Regions from separate parts of the Streptomyces sp. NPDC055287 genome, predicted to be linked through region 1. Evidence: riboswitches for the same ligand, from Rfam matches in the RefSeq annotation. Region 1 holds a riboswitch; each other region holds the start of a gene.
The links. A riboswitch is a leader RNA that binds a small molecule or an ion and turns the genes downstream of it on or off. The one in region 1 is predicted to bind cyclic di-AMP.

Region 1 (5,162 bases):
GGTGGACCTCGTCGGTCACGGCGCGGCCCGAAACCAGCAGCTCGGCGATGGGCTCGTCGAGGCCGAGGTCGGTGATGTGCCGGCCCTCGGCGCCGGCGGGCAGTTCGAGGAGCCTGCGTGCCTCGTCGTTGAGCAGCGTGAGCCGGCCGTCGTCCCCGATGATGAGCACCCCTTCCCGGACGGCGTGCAGGACCGCGTCGTGGTGCTCGTACATACGGGTCATCTCGGTGGGGCCGAGGCCGTGCGTCTGGCGCCGCAGTCTCCTGCTGACGAGCACGGAGCTGCCGATGGCCAGGGCGAGCGCGGCGACCGCGCTCGCGAGGAGCATCGGCAGATGGCGGTCCACCGCGTCCCCGACGTTCTCGACCGTGACTCCCGCACCGACCAGGCCGACGACGGTGCCGTCGGCGTCGGTGACCGGGACGATGGCGCGCGCCGCGTCGTTCGGGGCGCCCTTGAAGATCTCGGTGAAGGCTACTCCGGCCGCGGCGCGCCCGACACCCTCGGCGCGCGTGCCGATCAGTGCCGGATCGGTGTCGGCGACCCGGGTGCCGTCCGGTGCCATCACGGCCATGAAGTCCACGCCCGCGCCCCGCTGGGCCGCGTCCGTATGGGCGCGCAGCGCGGCGGTCGGATCGAGGGAGCGCAGCGCCTCGACGGTGCCCGGGGCCTCCGCGAAGGCCTCCGCCGCGGCGAGGGAGCGGTTACGGGCGTCACCCGCGCTGTCGTGGCGCGTCTGGACCGTGAGTGCGACCACCGCGGCGGTGATCAGCAGCACCGCGACCACGATCTGGAGGAGGAGCACCTGGCCGGCGGCGCTGCGCACCTCCAGCCGGGAACGCACTCCTCGCTGCCGAGACGAGCGCGGTGACCCGACACCCCTGGGTCGTCCGAGACGTCCGCTCATGCCCTATTTTTAGCATTGCGTGACTTTTTAGGGGCTGTGTTGTCTTGTGGCAGATGGAGACGCCGGCTGGGCCGACGGCTCTAGAAGGGGATCGAGCCGATCCCGGAGATCTTCAGCCGCCCGCTGCCGATGGCGGTGCGCTTCGCCACGACGGCGGCCTCCCGGCCGTCGGCCAGCCGCAGGGTGACCTGTCCGCTGTCCATCACGGCGTAGAACTCTTCCGGCACCTGGTCGGTCTGGGCGCTGCCGCCCCACTCGAGCGCCCCCGAGCGGCCTCCGCTCAAGGTGGCCACGACGTCGATCTGGGCATTGCCGGTGATGAGGACCGCGGGGCCCTGATAGTTGCTCATGGCCCCCAGTGTGCGCCCACCGGCCGCCGCTTCCCGCCAGATGGGGGCTGCCGGACGCGCGACGGCCTGCCGGCTCCGTCGGGGCACCCTCGGGGGCCCTGCGGGAACGGGCAGGCCGTAACGCTTCGAGCACTCACTTCGGGAGGGCGTTCACCCACCCGGTGGCCGTTTTTTAGTACGGGCCGTTCACGTTGTCGATCGAGCCGTAACGGTCCGCGGCGTAATTGCAGGCGGCGGTGATGTTGGCGACCGGGTCGTAGCTGTCCGTCGACGTGCCGGGCACGTGGTAGGCCAGGAACGTCGGCTGGATGACCTGGAGGAGGCCCTTGGACGGCGTACCGGCCACAGCGTTGGAGTCCCAGTTGTTGATCGCCATCGGGTTGCCCGAGGACTCGCGCATGATGTTGCGGTGGATGCCGTCGTACGTGCCGGGGATGCCGTGCTTGGCCATGACGGCCAGCGACTCCTTGATCCAGCCGTCCAGGTCGTCGGTGTACGTCGTTGTCTTGGCGACGGCGGCGCGGGTCTCGGAGCGGTCGGCGCGGTCGGCCGCGGGCTTGGCCTTCGCGGGCGCCTTCGCCGGTGCCTCGGCCTTCGCGCCGATCGTCAGCTTGAGGCCGGGGTGGATCAGCGCCGGGTTGTCGCCGATGGTCTTGCGGTTGTCCTGGTACAGCTTCTTCCAGCTGCTCAGCGAGTGCGCGTCCGCGATCTTGGAGAGCGAGTCACCCGCGACCACGGTGTACGTCGTGGGTGCGGCCTTCTTCGCGGCCGGGGCGGCGGCGGGGGCCACGGTCTTCTCGACGGCGGCGGGCTGAGCCGCGCCGGCGGTGGTCGCGCCGACCAGCGGCAGGACCAGGGCGGCGCCACCCGTACCCACGGCGATGAAGCCACGGGTGAGGGATCTGGCCTTGGGACGACGGTGCTTACCCTTTGCGGGCATGACAAATTCCTCTCCGTCGCCTGCGAGGTGAGCTGTCGGGTTCGGGCTGGAGATGCCCGGTCGCACGGTCAACGCGACTTCACCCCGAGCCGTTCCGGATTACCGGACCGGCGGCTTACCTGGGTCCCCCGCTCCTGCCGTACGTGAGTGTGAGTGGGTGTGGATTCCGGACGGCGGCAGGATTCGGCGGTCCACCCGGATTGACGGTGACGTTAAGCGAGACGGATGGAGAAGAACAAGCCCCGGAATGATCGCCTCGATCGCTCGGCCGACCGGGGCGGGGGAACTTCCGTCACTGTCCGTTGGCGCCAAACTCAACTTTCTTTCTGGGGGCGGGAGCTGACGCCCGGCAGGACTTTCACATTCCGTTGCGGACGTGACTCGTATCACGGGAGGCCGGGCTCAACGGCCTTTCCGGCAAAACGCCCATATCGGTCAATCGCGGTCGCAACGTGCACCCCGGGAGCATCTGCGGTCGAGGGTGCGCTCTCGGGGCTGAGGAACTTCTCGCGCCCTGCGTCGACTTGGGCGTCTGTGAGGGGAATTACCCTCATTGTCCAGGGGGGTGCTGCCCGCCTCGCGGTGTAGTGGGCATCGCGGTGCGCGTCGAGAGGGGCGTCGGCTGGACCGGCCGCGACGTGCGGCAAATCGCGCCATATGGGCACAATTTGGTTCCGGTGAATCGCATCAAAGCGCCGGGGCCGGCTTCATGGCAGGGGAGTGCCACCCGTGGCATTGACGATCTCGGCCGTGATGTAGCTGGCCTGCGGAGAGGCGAGGAATACGTACGCCGGGGCCATTTCGGCCGGCTGTGCGGGCCGGCCCAGAGGTGATTGCTTTCCGAACTCCGTGGTGTCCGGCATGGTGGCCGGAATCAACGGAGTCCACACCGGGCCCGGAGCGACGGCGTTGACGCGGATTCCGCTGGGCGCCACCATGTGCGCCAGCCCTTGCGTGAAGGCGACAATCGCCGCCTTCGTCATCGCGTAGTCGAGCAGATGCGGGCTGGGCTTGTACGCCTGAACGGAGGCGGAGTTGATAATGCTCCCTCCCTCGGGCATATGGGGGAGGGCCGTCTTCGAAAGCCAGAACATGCCGTAAAGATTGGTCTTCATGACCCGGTCGAATTGTTCGGTCGTGATGGCGCCGATGCCGTCCGGCTGGGACATTTGATACGCCGTGTTGTTCACCAGAATATTGATCGCGCCGAATTCCGACACAGCGCGCCCGATGAGCGCACGGCACTGCTCCTCGTCCCGGATGTCACAGCTCACCGCCACGGCCCTGCGGCCCGCCTCCTCGACGAGCCGTGAGGTTTCCGCGGCTTCCTTCTCCTCCTCCGGAAGATGGGTGAGCAGCACATCGGCACCCTCACGGGCGAAGGCCAGACTCACCGCCCGGCCGATCCCCGAATCGCCGCCGGTGACCACGGCCGCGAGGCCCTTCAAAAGCCCGCTGCCCCGGTACGACTCCTCGCCGTGATCGGGCGGCGGATCCATCGGGCCCGTCCACCCGGGGTGCGCCTGTTCCTGGTCGGGGAGTTTCGGCTGCGGGTGCTTCGTGACGGGATTCTCCGTCTCGCGGCTCTCGTCCTTCACGGGCGGCCTCCTGCTGGTCGGTGGGTGGTCGGTGGCGGCTGGTCGGTTCGACCACACCTGGGTTCCCCGAAGCGGGGCGCCCAAATCCGGAGCTCCCCCTTCGCGGCCTGCTTTCCGGCCTCGCGTACGGAGCCGGGCCGCCGGCCGGCGCCATACTGGTGCTTATGCGGGTGGCGTTGATGACAGCGGGTTCGCGCGGTGACGTATCGCCCTACACCGGGCTCGCGCACGGCCTCGCACAGGCCGGGCACGAGGTCACCCTCGTGACGCACGCCTGCTTCGCGCCACTGGTGGAGGCGGCGGGCGTGGGCTTCCACCCCCTGCCCGTGGACCCGCGGGCGGAACTCGCCTCCGCGCGAGGCCGCGCCCTGCACCGCAGCGTCACGGACGTCGGGAAGCTGGCGCGGATGGTCTCCATGGCTCGGGCCCTGGTCGGAGGGATGACCGACGATCTGCTGCAGGCGGCGCGGGGGAGCGACGTACTGCTGGTGTCGAGCTCGCTCGGTCCGCTGGGCCACACCATCGCCGAAGGGCTGGCGCTGCCCAGCATGGGTGTCTACCTGCAGCCCCTGGCCGCGACCGGCGCCTTCCCGCCCTCGGTGACCGGCACCCGCTCGTGGGGCGCCGCCGGGAACCGGCTGGCCGGCCGCACGGTGAACGCCGCGGTGGACGCCGCGGTGGACGCCATCTTCGCCGACACCACGCGTGCCCTGCGGGCGCGCCTCGGGCTGCCGGCCGCGAGTCCACGCGCCGCCCGGCGCGTCCGCGAGCGGCAGGACTGGCCGGTCCATCACGGCTTCAGCGCGCTGGTGGTGCCCAGGCCGCGCGACTGGCGCCCCGGACTGGGCATCGCCGGCTACTGGTGGCCCCAGGACCCGCCGGAGGTCCACCTGCCCGCCCCGCTGAGCGACTTCCTCGCCGCCGGCCCGCCGCCGGTCTTCGTCGGCCTGGGCAGCGCCACCGTGCCCGACCCCGGCCGCTTGAGCGGGACGGTGGTCCGCGCCCTGCGCGCCGCCGGACTGCGCGGCGTGATCCAGCGCGGCTGGAGCGGGCTGCACGCCGAGACCGACGCCTCGGACATGATCACCGTCGACGAGATCCCGCACTCCGTCCTGTTCCCGCACATGGCGGCAGTGGTCCACCACGCGGGCGCGGGCACGACCGGCGCCGGCCTGCGCGTCGGCGTCCCCGCCGTACCCGTCCCCATCCAGTTCGACGCGGCCTTCTGGTCCTCCCGCCTCGTCGCCCTCGGGGTCGCCCCGCAGGCCGTCCCGTTGCGCGGGCTGACGGCGCCGCGCCTGGCGGCCGCCCTCGGCCGCGCGACGACCGAGGCGGCGTACGGCCGCCGCGCACGCGAGCTCGCCGCC
Region 2 (5,162 bases), on a different contig from region 1:
CTGAGGCAAGTTATTTGCCCCAGAGGTAAACCCTCTGGCCCAATGGAGGCATGACACCCCGCCTCGAAGAGCCGGCCGAAGGAGCGCTGCCCTCGGTCGCCCCGCGCCTGCGCGACCTGCGCCGGCACAGCGGTCTCACGCTCGAGGCCGCCGCCCGTCGCGCCGGACTCTCGCCCGCGCACCTGTCCCGCCTCGAGACGGGACAGCGCCAGCCCTCGCTGCCGATGCTGCTCGCACTCGCGCGTGTCTACGGTACGACGGTCTCCGCCCTTCTCGGCGAGACCGCCGGCGACCGGGACGCCGTACTGCGCGCGGGTGAGGCCGAGGCCCGGGAGGCCGACGGCTGGACGTACCACCGGGCAGGCGGTCCGGGACGCGCCATGCAGGCGCTGCGCGTGCATGTGCCGCACGGCGCCCAGGGCGATCTGGTGCGCGTCCATCCCGGCGAGGAGTGGCTGTACGTGCTGTCGGGGCGGCTGCGGCTGGTCCTCGGCGAGAGCGTTCACCGGCTCGATGCCGGGGACAGCGCGCATTTCGACTCGCTGACCCCGCACCGCATCGCGGCGGCCGGCCCCGAAGGGGTCGACCTGCTGTTCGTCCACACGCTGCTGCAGAGTGCCACCGCCGGGCTGTGCCTACCTCAGGAGATCTGACATGCCGGAACAGAAATCCACCGCGCGCCGCTTCATCGAGGACAAGATCCCGAGGGGCCTCGCGATCCGGTTGTTCGTGTACTTCGTCGCGGGGCACCTGTTCGCGGCCTTCGTCTACCTGCTCTTCACGCTCGGCGGCTCGCGCTGATCAGCCCTGGTCGAGCAGACGTGTCCGCAACCGCTCGCGGACCTCGGGCGTGACGTTCAGCCCCTCCTCGAGGTAGCGGTCGGTGGTGCCCCAGATCTTCTCGATCGTCTCGAAGGCGGCGGCCAGGTACTCCGCGCGGGCCTCGAAGAGCGGGCTCAGCAGCTCCATGACCTCGGGGGACATCCCGGCTGACGAATCGTCACTGCGGTGGACCTTGTAGCGGCGGTGCGGATCGTTCGACTTCAGGTAGTCGGCCTCGATCGCCTCGCGCTCGACGCCGACCGCCAGTAGCGTCACGGCTATCGACAGGCCGGCGCGGTCCTTGCCCGCCGCGCAGTGCATCAGCGCGGGGACGCTGTCCTCGGCGAGAGCGTGCAGCACCTGGCTGTGCTCGGCCGTGCGCTCCTTGATGATCACCCGGTACGTCGCCGACATCCGGTCCGCGGCCTTGCCGTCCGAGAGGATCTCGCGCAGCTCGTCGAGATTCCCGTCGCGCACCATCTTCCAGAACACGGCGCCGTCGGCCGGGTCCGTCAGCGGCAGATTGACATTGCGCACCCCCGGCAGCTCGACGTCCGGGCCCTCCAGCCGCTGGTCCGCCTCGTTGCGGAAGTCGAAGATCGTGTGGAGACCGAGCGAATTGAGGAACGCCGCGTCGGTGGCGGTGGCGTGCGCCAGATGACCGCTGCGGAAGAGCGCTCCGTACCGGACCCGCCGCCCGTCCACCGTCGGCAGGCCACCCACATCGCGGAAGTTGCGCACCGCGGCAAGCTCCGGCTCCTGCTCGGGCTCTGTCGGCGGGACCTGCGGCAGCTGCTGTGTCACGTGAGCTCCTGAAGTCTGCCGTCGGCGCTGCTCGCCGACTTCGGCGCGTTTCGACGATACGACATGGGTACCTGGGGCAATCATCGCGGCCGAGCCCGCTCGGCCGTCGCCCCCGGCACTCCGCACGGACAGCATTTTCGCACCTGTGCGGATCCGGGGACTCTTACGGCCGGGACAGACGATCACGGCCGTTCCCGGCTGCTCTGCGGGGCGGCTGGAAGGCACGGGCCGTATCTCACCGATCGAGGCGAGCTGGTCCACCCGCACCGCGGTCACGGGGGCTCGGATCTTCCTCGCCGCTGCCGAGTGGCTCTGTCGCCGGGGGTAGTCATATTGCCGCAAAGCGGGCGTAAGCGGCACTTGGCGTGAATGGGGCTATTTCGTGCCAACACCCTTGGCGGGTAAGGGAAATGACGGGACCGCTGGTGAGCAGGATCATATTTGTGACGGTGCGTGGCGAAGGGGTGGGGTCAAATGCCTGTTCGCAGGCGGGGCGTAATGATCCGTAATCCACAGAGGGTGACGGGAATTGCGTCATGAATTCTCGTGGGGCAATGACGGGGTGAATGGACCGGCTTGTACGGGGGAGCTGCATCGGCTTACGGTCACCGTCAATCCGGGTGGACCGCCGAATCCTGCCACCTCCCGGAATCCGCACTCACACTCACTCACGCGTGGCAGGAGCGGGGGAACCAGGTAAGTACGCCGGCGAACCGGAAGTTTCACCTCCGGACCGGCTTTGGGGTTAAGCCGCGCGACAGTGCGGCCGGGCATCTCCAGCCCGAACCCGACAGCTCACCTCGTAGGCGCCGGAGAGGAATGTTCCATGCCCGCAAAGGGTAAGCACCGCCGCCCGAGGTCCAACTCGCTCACGCGCGGATTCGTCGCCGCCGGCACGGGCGGAGCAGTACTCGCACTTCCCCTCATCGCCGCCACCGGCGCGAACGCCGCGGAGAAGGCCGCTCCGGCCGCCGCGTCCGCCGAAAAGGCCGCCGTTTCGGACGTGTCCGAGAAGGCGACGCCGAAGAAGAAGTCCAGCACCAAGACCTACTCCGTGGTCTCCGGCGACTATCTGTCGAAGATCGCCGACGAGCAGGACGTGCGTGGCGGCTGGCAGAAGCTGTACGACGACAACCGTGAGGTCGTCGGCGGCAACCCCTCGCTGATCCTGCCCGGCACGAAGCTGACCCTCGGCGCGAAGGCGGCGGCCCCGGCCGAGTCCGCCCCCGCGAAGCCGGCGCAGCCGGCGGCCGAGGCGCCCGCGCCCGCCGCCCCGAAGCCCGCCCCGAAGGTCGAGGCCAAGACCGAGACCCAGAAGCCCGCCGCCGCGCCGCAGGCCACCGGTTCCGGCTTCACCGCCCCGGTCTCCGCGGGCGTCACCACCTCGTACCGCGCCGCCGGCGGCAGCTGGTCCAGCGGTTACCACACGGGCGTCGACTTCTCCGCCTCCAGCGGCACCCCGGTCAAGGCGGTCGGTGCCGGCACCGTCGTCTCCGCGGGCTGGAGCGGCGCGTACGGCAACGAGGTCGTCATCAAGCACGACGACGGCCGCTACTCGCAGTACGCCCACCTGTCCTCGCTGGCCGTCTCCTCCGGCCAGAGCGTCAGCGGCGGCACCCAGATCGGTCTCTCCGGCAGCACGGGCAACTCCACCGGCCCGCACCTGCACTTCGAGATCCGCACCGGTCCGAGCTACGGCTCGGACGTCGACCCGCTGGCCTACCTGCGCGGCCACGGCGTCACCATCTGACGGATCTGATCCCTCAGGGCTCTTCCGTACGCCCCCTTTTGCTGCCACCCTCGGCGACAAAAGGGGGCGTACGTGCGTTTTAGTCCTATTCCGGGTTGGGTGAATCTTGACCGGTGTCTTATCTCACGCCGCGTCAACCCCTCCCTACGGTGGCGTAGGTCACTCGCTCCAGTGAAGGATGTGCCGACGTGGCAGACGATTCGAGATCATTCAGTGCAGGCACCATCGGGTCGTACGCGGCGATCGGCGACAGCTTCACCGAAGGCGTCGGAGACCCCGGACCCGGCGGTGCGTTCATCGGCTGGGCCGACCGGCTCGCCGTACTCCTCGACGACCGCGTCCCCGAGCACACGTTCCGCTACGCCAACCTCGCCGTACGCGGCCGCCTCCTCGACCAGATCGTGGCCGAGCAGGTCCCGCGCGCCAAGGAACTGGCCCCCGACCTGGTGACCTTCTGCGCCGGCGGCAACGACATCCTGCGGCCCGGCAGCGACCCCGACGCCGTGGCCGAGCGCTTCGAGCGGGCCGTGGCCGAACTCACCGACGCGGTGGGCACCGTCATGGTGACGACCGGCTTCGACACGCGCGGCGTTCCCGTGCTGCGCCATCTGCGCGGCAAGATCGCGACGTACACGGCGCACGTACGCGCGGTCGCCGACCGCTACGACTGCCCGGTGCTCGACCTGTGGTCGCTCAAGTCCGTCCAGGACAGGCGCGCCTGGGACGGCGACCGGCTCCACCTCTCGCCCGAGGGCCACACCCGCGTGGCCCTGCGCGCCGCTCAGGTGCTCGGGCTCGAGGTCCCGGCCGACCCGGACCAGGCGTGGCCGCCGATGGCGCCCCGCGGCTCGCTGGAGGTGCGCCGGGACAACATCCAGTGGGCGCGGGAGTACCTGGTCCCGTGGATCGGGCGGCGGCTGCGCGGCGAGTCCTCAGGTGACCACGTCGAGGCGAAGAGGCCCGATCTGCTGCCCCTGTGAGAGGGCGGCCGGTACGCGCTCCAGGACGCCGCCGGCGAACACGTCGTACAGCGGCAGCGTCTCCAGGTGGACGTAGCCGATGTGGCAGTCGCAGGTGGCGAGCGGGCAGGCGCGGGGGCGCAGTGCCCGGCGGTACGAGCCGTCGTAGAGGTTGCCGAGCTCGGCGCGTACGAAGTGGCAGCGGCGTACCGTGCCGTCGCCGTCCACGGAGATCACCGACTCGCCGGTCCGGCAGGGGAGACCGGCGGAGCGGTGTGGATGGCGGCTGTACGGGAAGAGCGGGTCCAGGGCCGTCCACCGGCCGGCTTCCTCGTCCGTGTAGGTGCGGCCCTCGGCCGCGTTGACCCACAGGTAGACCTCGGAGGGGAGCGCCGCCCGCAGCTTGCGGGCCTCCTCCAGGTGCTCGGGGAAGCCGACCACGCCAACGCTGAAGCGCACGCCACGGGCGGTCAGTTCGCGGCACTTGGCGAGGAAGCGGTCGTACGGCGTCTGACCGGGATGGTACGTGCACCACAGCGCCAGCGTGCCGAGGTCGGCGCCGGCGTCGGTGAGCCAGTCGGTGCGGCAGCTCAGATTCGTCTGGATGGCGACGCGCCGGATGTGCGGCAGCCGGGACAGCTCGGTGAGGGCGCGGCGGTACCAGGAACGGACCAGGCCCTCGCCCCAGGGTGTGAACAGCACCGAGAGGCGGTCGCCGGTCTGTGCGGCGGCCCACGCGGTGAAGCGCTCCAGCGCGGCGCGGTCGGCCCGCAACTGCTCACGGGTGTCGCGCCGCTTCGCGAACGGGCAGTACGGGCAGTCGTAGT
Region 3 (5,162 bases), on a different contig from region 1:
AGCGTCTCGTGGAACCAGCTGCCCAGCGAGCGCAGATCCTCGCCCTCCCCCCGGCGGGCCCGCTCCTGGCCGAGCCTGACCAGGCCGCGCAGCACCTTCAGGTGGGCCTCGGTGCGCCGCTGGGCGGCGCGGGCCGCGCCCAGCGGCTCGAGCAGCGTCCGCACCTCCAGCAGGTCGGCGGCCTCCTGCTCGGTGGGCTCGGCCACGCAGGCGCCCGCGTGCCGGCGGGTGGTGACGAACCCCTCGGACTCCAGCGTGCGCAGGGCCTCGCGCACCGGGACGCGCGAGACACCGTAACGGCGCGCCAGCAGCTCCTCGGTGAGCCTGCTGCCCCGCGCGAACACACCGGACACGATGTCGTCACGGATTGCCGTGCATACCGATTGCGCGGGAATGCGCATGACCGAACCTCCGCCTTAATCCCCGCGAAACGCGGTTGATCGACGCCTGTTCGGTGACTCTATTGCAGCGGTCCCGGATTTCCGACGGGGGCTTTAATTCATGGACTGCTTTTGGACACGCCAGACATGCGGAAGGCCCCGGCGGGTGAGCCGGGGCCTTCCGTACGACCGAGCGGTCAGACGTTCACACCGTGCGCGCGCAGGTACGCGACCGGGTCCATGTCCGAGCCGTACTCGGGGGTCGTGCGGGCCTCGAAGTGCAGGTGCGGGCCCGTCGAGTTGCCGGTCGAGCCCGAGAGGCCTATCTGCTGGCCGGAGGCGACGGTCTGGCCGACGGAGACACCGATGGACGACAGGTGGCCGTACTGCGTGTACGTGCCGTCGTTCATCCGGATGACGATGTTGTTGCCGTACGCCCCGCCCCAGCCGGCCTCGACGACGGTGCCCCCGGCGACGGAGACGACGGAACTGCCGGACGCGGCGCGGAAGTCGACGCCGGAGTGGCTGCCGGAGGACCAGAGGTTGCCGCCGGTCTTGTAGCCGGTGGTGACGACGGAGCCGGCGACCGGGAGGGTGTAGCCGTTGAGACGCTTGCGCTCGGCCTCGCGGGCGGCGCGCTCCTTGGCGGCGCGCTCCTCACGCTCCTTCTTGGCCCGCGCCTGGGCCTCGGCCTTGGCCTTGGCCTCCGCCTTGCGCTTGGCTTCGGCCTTCTTCAGAGCCGCCTTGCGCTCGGCCTCGGCCTTGTCGGCGGCGTGCTGCTGCTGCTCGGCCTGGGCGGCGATCTGGTCGGCGAGGGAATCGCCGATGACGATGGCCTGGGTCAGGCCGGTGTCCTGGACGGCCTGGGCCGCTTCGCCGCCGGCGGCGAGGGCCGGAGAGGCCAGGCCTCCGATGACGCCGGTCGTCGCGAGTGCGGCGACGCCGGCCATGTTCGCGCTCTTGCGCGTCAGGCGGCTCGGACGACGGTGCTTCCCGGTGGCACGGGTGAACGCCATGGAGTGGCTGATCCTTTCCTTCCTTCTCGCCTACCGGGTTAGCTGACGGGTTCGGAGCAGGAAGGTCTCCTACGGACCCCTCCGTACGTACGCACAGAGGACGTCCGATTCACCCCAGGGACTGATTGGGTCCCCGGCTCCCCAGGCTCGCGCCTGACGGGGACTCGGCGATGACTGTCCGGTGCCACGGATGCGGCTCACTGCTGACGGACAGCCGGACAGACGCTAAACGGGACATCTTTTAATCACCAAACAGACACGGGGTTTTGTAACGCACCCCACAGGCCAGACAGGCAACCACCACAACAAATCGGACATAAGAGAAGGACCCCGACAGCCTTCCGGTTGCCGGGGTCCCTCTATCTCCCGCTTTGAGGGGAGTTGTTCGGCCGGTTCGGACGGCTCAGCCGCTGACCACCGTCACCTCGCCGATGCCGAGCGCCCTGACGGGCTCCTCGATCTGCGACGCGTCCCCGACGAGGACCGTGACCAGCCGGTCCTCAGGGAAGGCGCTGACGACCGCCGCGGTGGCCTCCACGGTGCCCGTCTCGGCGAGGCGGGCGTACATCTGGGCCTGGAAGTCGTCCGGCAGGTGCTGCTCGACCTGGTCGGCGAGCGTGCCGGCGACGGCCGCGGCCGTCTCGTACTTGAGCGGCGCGACACCCACCAGGTTCTGTACGGCGACATCCCGCTCGGCGTCGGTGAGGCCCTCGGCCGCCAGGGTGCGCAGCACCTTCCAGAGGTCTTCGAGCGCCGGGCCCGTGGACTCCGTGTCCACCGAGCCGCTGATCGCCAGCATGGACGCGCCCGAGCCGTCGGGAGCGGAGCGCAGCACCTGGCCGAAGGCGCGCACGCCGTACGTGTAGCCCTTCTCCTCGCGCAGGACGCGGTCCAGGCGGGAGGTGAGCGTGCCGCCCAGGCAGTACGTGCCGAGGACCTGGGCCGGCCAGACCCGGTCGTGGCGGTCGGGGCCGATCCGGCCGATGAGCAGCTGGGTCTGGACCGCGCCGGGGCGGTCCACGATGACCACACGGCCCGTGTCGTCGGCGGTGACCGGCGGTACCGGGCGCGATGCGGCGGTGTCGCCCTTCCACGCGCCCAGCGTGTCGGCCAGGATCGCGTCCAGGTCGGTGCCCTCGAGGTCTCCGACGACCACCGCGGTGGCGGTCGCGGGACGCACGTGGGCCACGTAGAAGGCCCGCACCGCGCCGGAGTCGATCTGCTGCACCGTCTCCTCGGTGCCCTGGCGCGGCCGCGACATGCGGGAGGCCGCCGGGAACAGCTCCTTGGAGAGCTGCTTGGCCGCGCGGCGGGACGGGTTGGCCGTCTCGTGCGGGATCTCGTCGAGCCGGTTGGCCACCAGGCGCTCGATCTCGCTGTCCGCGAACGCGGGCGCGCGCAGCGCGTCCGCGAGCAGGCCGAGCGCCTTGGGCAGCCTGGAGACGGGGACCTCCAGGGAGACCCGGACGCCCGGATGGTCGGCGTACGCGTCGAGCGTGGCGCCGCATCGCTCCAGCTCGGCGGCGAACTCCTCGGCGGAGTGCTTGTCGGTGCCCTCCGAGAAGGCCCGCGCCATGATCGTCGCGACGCCGTCGAGACCGGCCGGCTCGGCCTCCAGGGGGGCGGCGAGGAACACCTCGACCGCCACGACCTGCTGGCCGGGACGGTGGCAGCGCAGCACGGTCAGGCCGTTGGGCAGGGCGCCGCGCTCGGGGGCGGGGAACGCCCACGGCGTGGGGGTGCCGGCCTGCGGCTGCGGGTGGAACTTCATTCTCACGGCTGCGGTGTCGGTCACTTGTCCGCCCCTTCCTGGTCAGCGGTCTCACCGGCGGCGGTGTCGTCGGCTGCGTCGGCCGCGTGGGTCGGCTCGTAGACGAGGACCGCGCGGTTGTCCGGGCGCAGCCGGGCCTTGGCGGCCGCCTGGACCTCCTCCGCCGTGATGTCCAGGACGCGCCCGACGGCGGTCAGTGCGAGCTGCGGGTCGCCGAACAGGACGGCGTACCGGCACAGTTCGTCGGCACGGCCCGCGACCGTACCGAGCCGGTCGAGCCACTCGCGCTCCAACTGGGCCTGCGCGCGCTCCATCTCCTCGGGCGTGGGTCCCTCGGCGGCGAAGCGGGCCAGCTCCTCGTCGACGGCGCGCTCGATGTCGGGCACCTCGACGCCGGCCGACGTCTTGACGTCCAGCCAGCCGAGCGAGGGCGCGCCGGACAGGCGCAGCAGCCCGAAGCCTGCGGCGACGGCCGTACGGTCGCGGCGGACCAGGCGGTTGTGCAGCCGGGAGGACTCGCCGCCGCCGAGGACGGTGAGAGCCAGATCGGCGGCGTCGGCCTCGCGGGTGCCGTCGTGCGGCAGCCGGTAGGCGGCCATCAGCGCGCGGGCCGGGACCTCTTCGTGGATCTCCTCGCGCAGCTCCTGCCCGATGATGTCGGGCAGCGTGCCGTCGCGCGGCGGCTGCTTGCCGTCGTGGGACGGGATGGAGCCGAAGTACTGCTCGATCCAGGCGAGGGTCTGCTGCGGGTCGATGTCGCCGACGACCGAGATCACCGCGTTGTTCGGCGCGTAGTACGTACGGAAGAAGGCGCGCGCGTCCTCGAGGGTCGCGGCGTCCAGGTCGGCCATCGAGCCGATCGGCGTGTGGTGGTACGGGTGGCCCTCGGGGTAGGACAGTGCGGTCAGCTTCTCGAAGGCGGTACCGTACGGCACGTTGTCGTACCGCTGGCGGCGCTCGTTCTTGACGACGTCACGCTGGTTCTCCATGGACTCCTCGTCGAGCGCGGAGAGCAGCGAGCCCATCCGGTCGGCTTCCAGCCACAGAGCCAGCTCCACCTGGTGGGCGGGCATCGTCTCGAAGTAGTTGGTGCGCTCGAAGCTGGTCGTGCCGTTGAGCGAACCGCCCGCACCCTGCACCAGCTCGAAGTGACCGTTGCCCTTGACCTGCGCCGAGCCCTGGAACATCAGGTGCTCGAAAAGGTGAGCAAGGCCGGTACGGCCCTTGACCTCGTGGCGCGAACCTACGTCGTACCAGAGGCAGACCGCGGCGACCGGGGTCAGGTGGTCCTCGGAGAGCACCACGCGCAGGCCATTGGCCAGCCGGTGCTCTGTCGCTGTCAGGCCGCCGGAACCGGCCTGCGCTGTGGCCGTGTGACCCATGGGCATGTACGTCCCTTCGATCGCGATATGGAGAAGTCCTGCCACTGTATGCAAGCTCACGGACGCCTGGCGAAGTTCCCGGCCCGTGTACGCCCTCAGGGAACGCCCGAGCAGGCGCAACGGACGGGTCGAGGTCGGCGTTGTCAGTGCGCCGGTCCACAATGGTCGGCATCACACCCAAGAACTCGCCCTACAGAACCGCGAAGGAGCCGCAGCCGCGATGGCCCGCCGCAGCACGAAGACCCCGCCGCCGGACGATGCGTTCGAGGAGAAGATCCTCGATGTCGACGTCGTCGACGAAATGCAGGGCTCCTTCCTCGAGTACGCGTACTCGGTGATCTACTCGCGAGCGCTGCCCGACGCCCGCGACGGCATGAAGCCGGTGCACCGACGCATCGTCTACCAGATGAACGAGATGGGGCTGCGGCCCGACCGCGGCTACGTGAAGTGCGCCCGCGTCGTCGGCGAGGTGATGGGCAAGCTGCACCCGCACGGCGACGCTTCGATCTACGACGCGCTCGTGCGCATGGCACAGCCCTTCTCGATGCGCCTGCCGCTCGTCGACGGCCACGGCAACTTCGGCTCCCTCGGCAACGACGACCCGCCGGCCGCC

Region 2: it holds a riboswitch for cyclic di-AMP, as region 1 does, so the genes downstream of both, ACWIHY_RS33645 (M23 family metallopeptidase) here and ACWIHY_RS07650 (LysM peptidoglycan-binding domain-containing protein) in region 1, are expected to answer to the same signal.
Region 3: it holds a riboswitch for cyclic di-AMP, as region 1 does, so the genes downstream of both, ACWIHY_RS00490 (M23 family metallopeptidase) here and ACWIHY_RS07650 (LysM peptidoglycan-binding domain-containing protein) in region 1, are expected to answer to the same signal.

What each region holds. Positions count from the first base shown of each region.
Region 1 is NZ_JBSHNE010000003.1:339,134-344,295, reverse strand. It holds gene ACWIHY_RS07660 (SpoIIE family protein phosphatase) at 1-907, opposite strand, end outside; gene ACWIHY_RS07655 (DUF4873 domain-containing protein) at 988-1,257, opposite strand; gene ACWIHY_RS07650 (LysM peptidoglycan-binding domain-containing protein) at 1,430-2,197, opposite strand; cyclic di-AMP (ydaO/yuaA leader) riboswitch at 2,200-2,363, opposite strand; gene ACWIHY_RS07645 (SDR family oxidoreductase) at 2,905-3,696, opposite strand; gene ACWIHY_RS07640 (glycosyltransferase) at 3,975-5,162, shown strand, end outside.
Region 2 is NZ_JBSHNE010000038.1:40,278-45,439, reverse strand. It holds gene ACWIHY_RS33660 (helix-turn-helix domain-containing protein) at 51-653, shown strand; gene ACWIHY_RS33655 (DUF6126 family protein) at 655-801, shown strand; gene ACWIHY_RS33650 (tyrosine-protein phosphatase) at 802-1,626, opposite strand; cyclic di-AMP (ydaO/yuaA leader) riboswitch at 2,278-2,450, shown strand; gene ACWIHY_RS33645 (M23 family metallopeptidase) at 2,453-3,376, shown strand; gene ACWIHY_RS33640 (SGNH/GDSL hydrolase family protein) at 3,565-4,356, shown strand; gene ACWIHY_RS33635 (STM4011 family radical SAM protein) at 4,309-5,162, opposite strand, start outside.
Region 3 is NZ_JBSHNE010000001.1:115,932-121,093, reverse strand. It holds gene ACWIHY_RS00495 (GntR family transcriptional regulator) at 1-401, opposite strand, end outside; gene ACWIHY_RS00490 (M23 family metallopeptidase) at 578-1,396, opposite strand; cyclic di-AMP (ydaO/yuaA leader) riboswitch at 1,409-1,576, opposite strand; gene ACWIHY_RS00485 (M16 family metallopeptidase) at 1,800-3,167, opposite strand; gene ACWIHY_RS00480 (M16 family metallopeptidase) at 3,188-4,555, opposite strand; gene ACWIHY_RS00475 (DNA gyrase/topoisomerase IV subunit A) at 4,770-5,162, shown strand, end outside.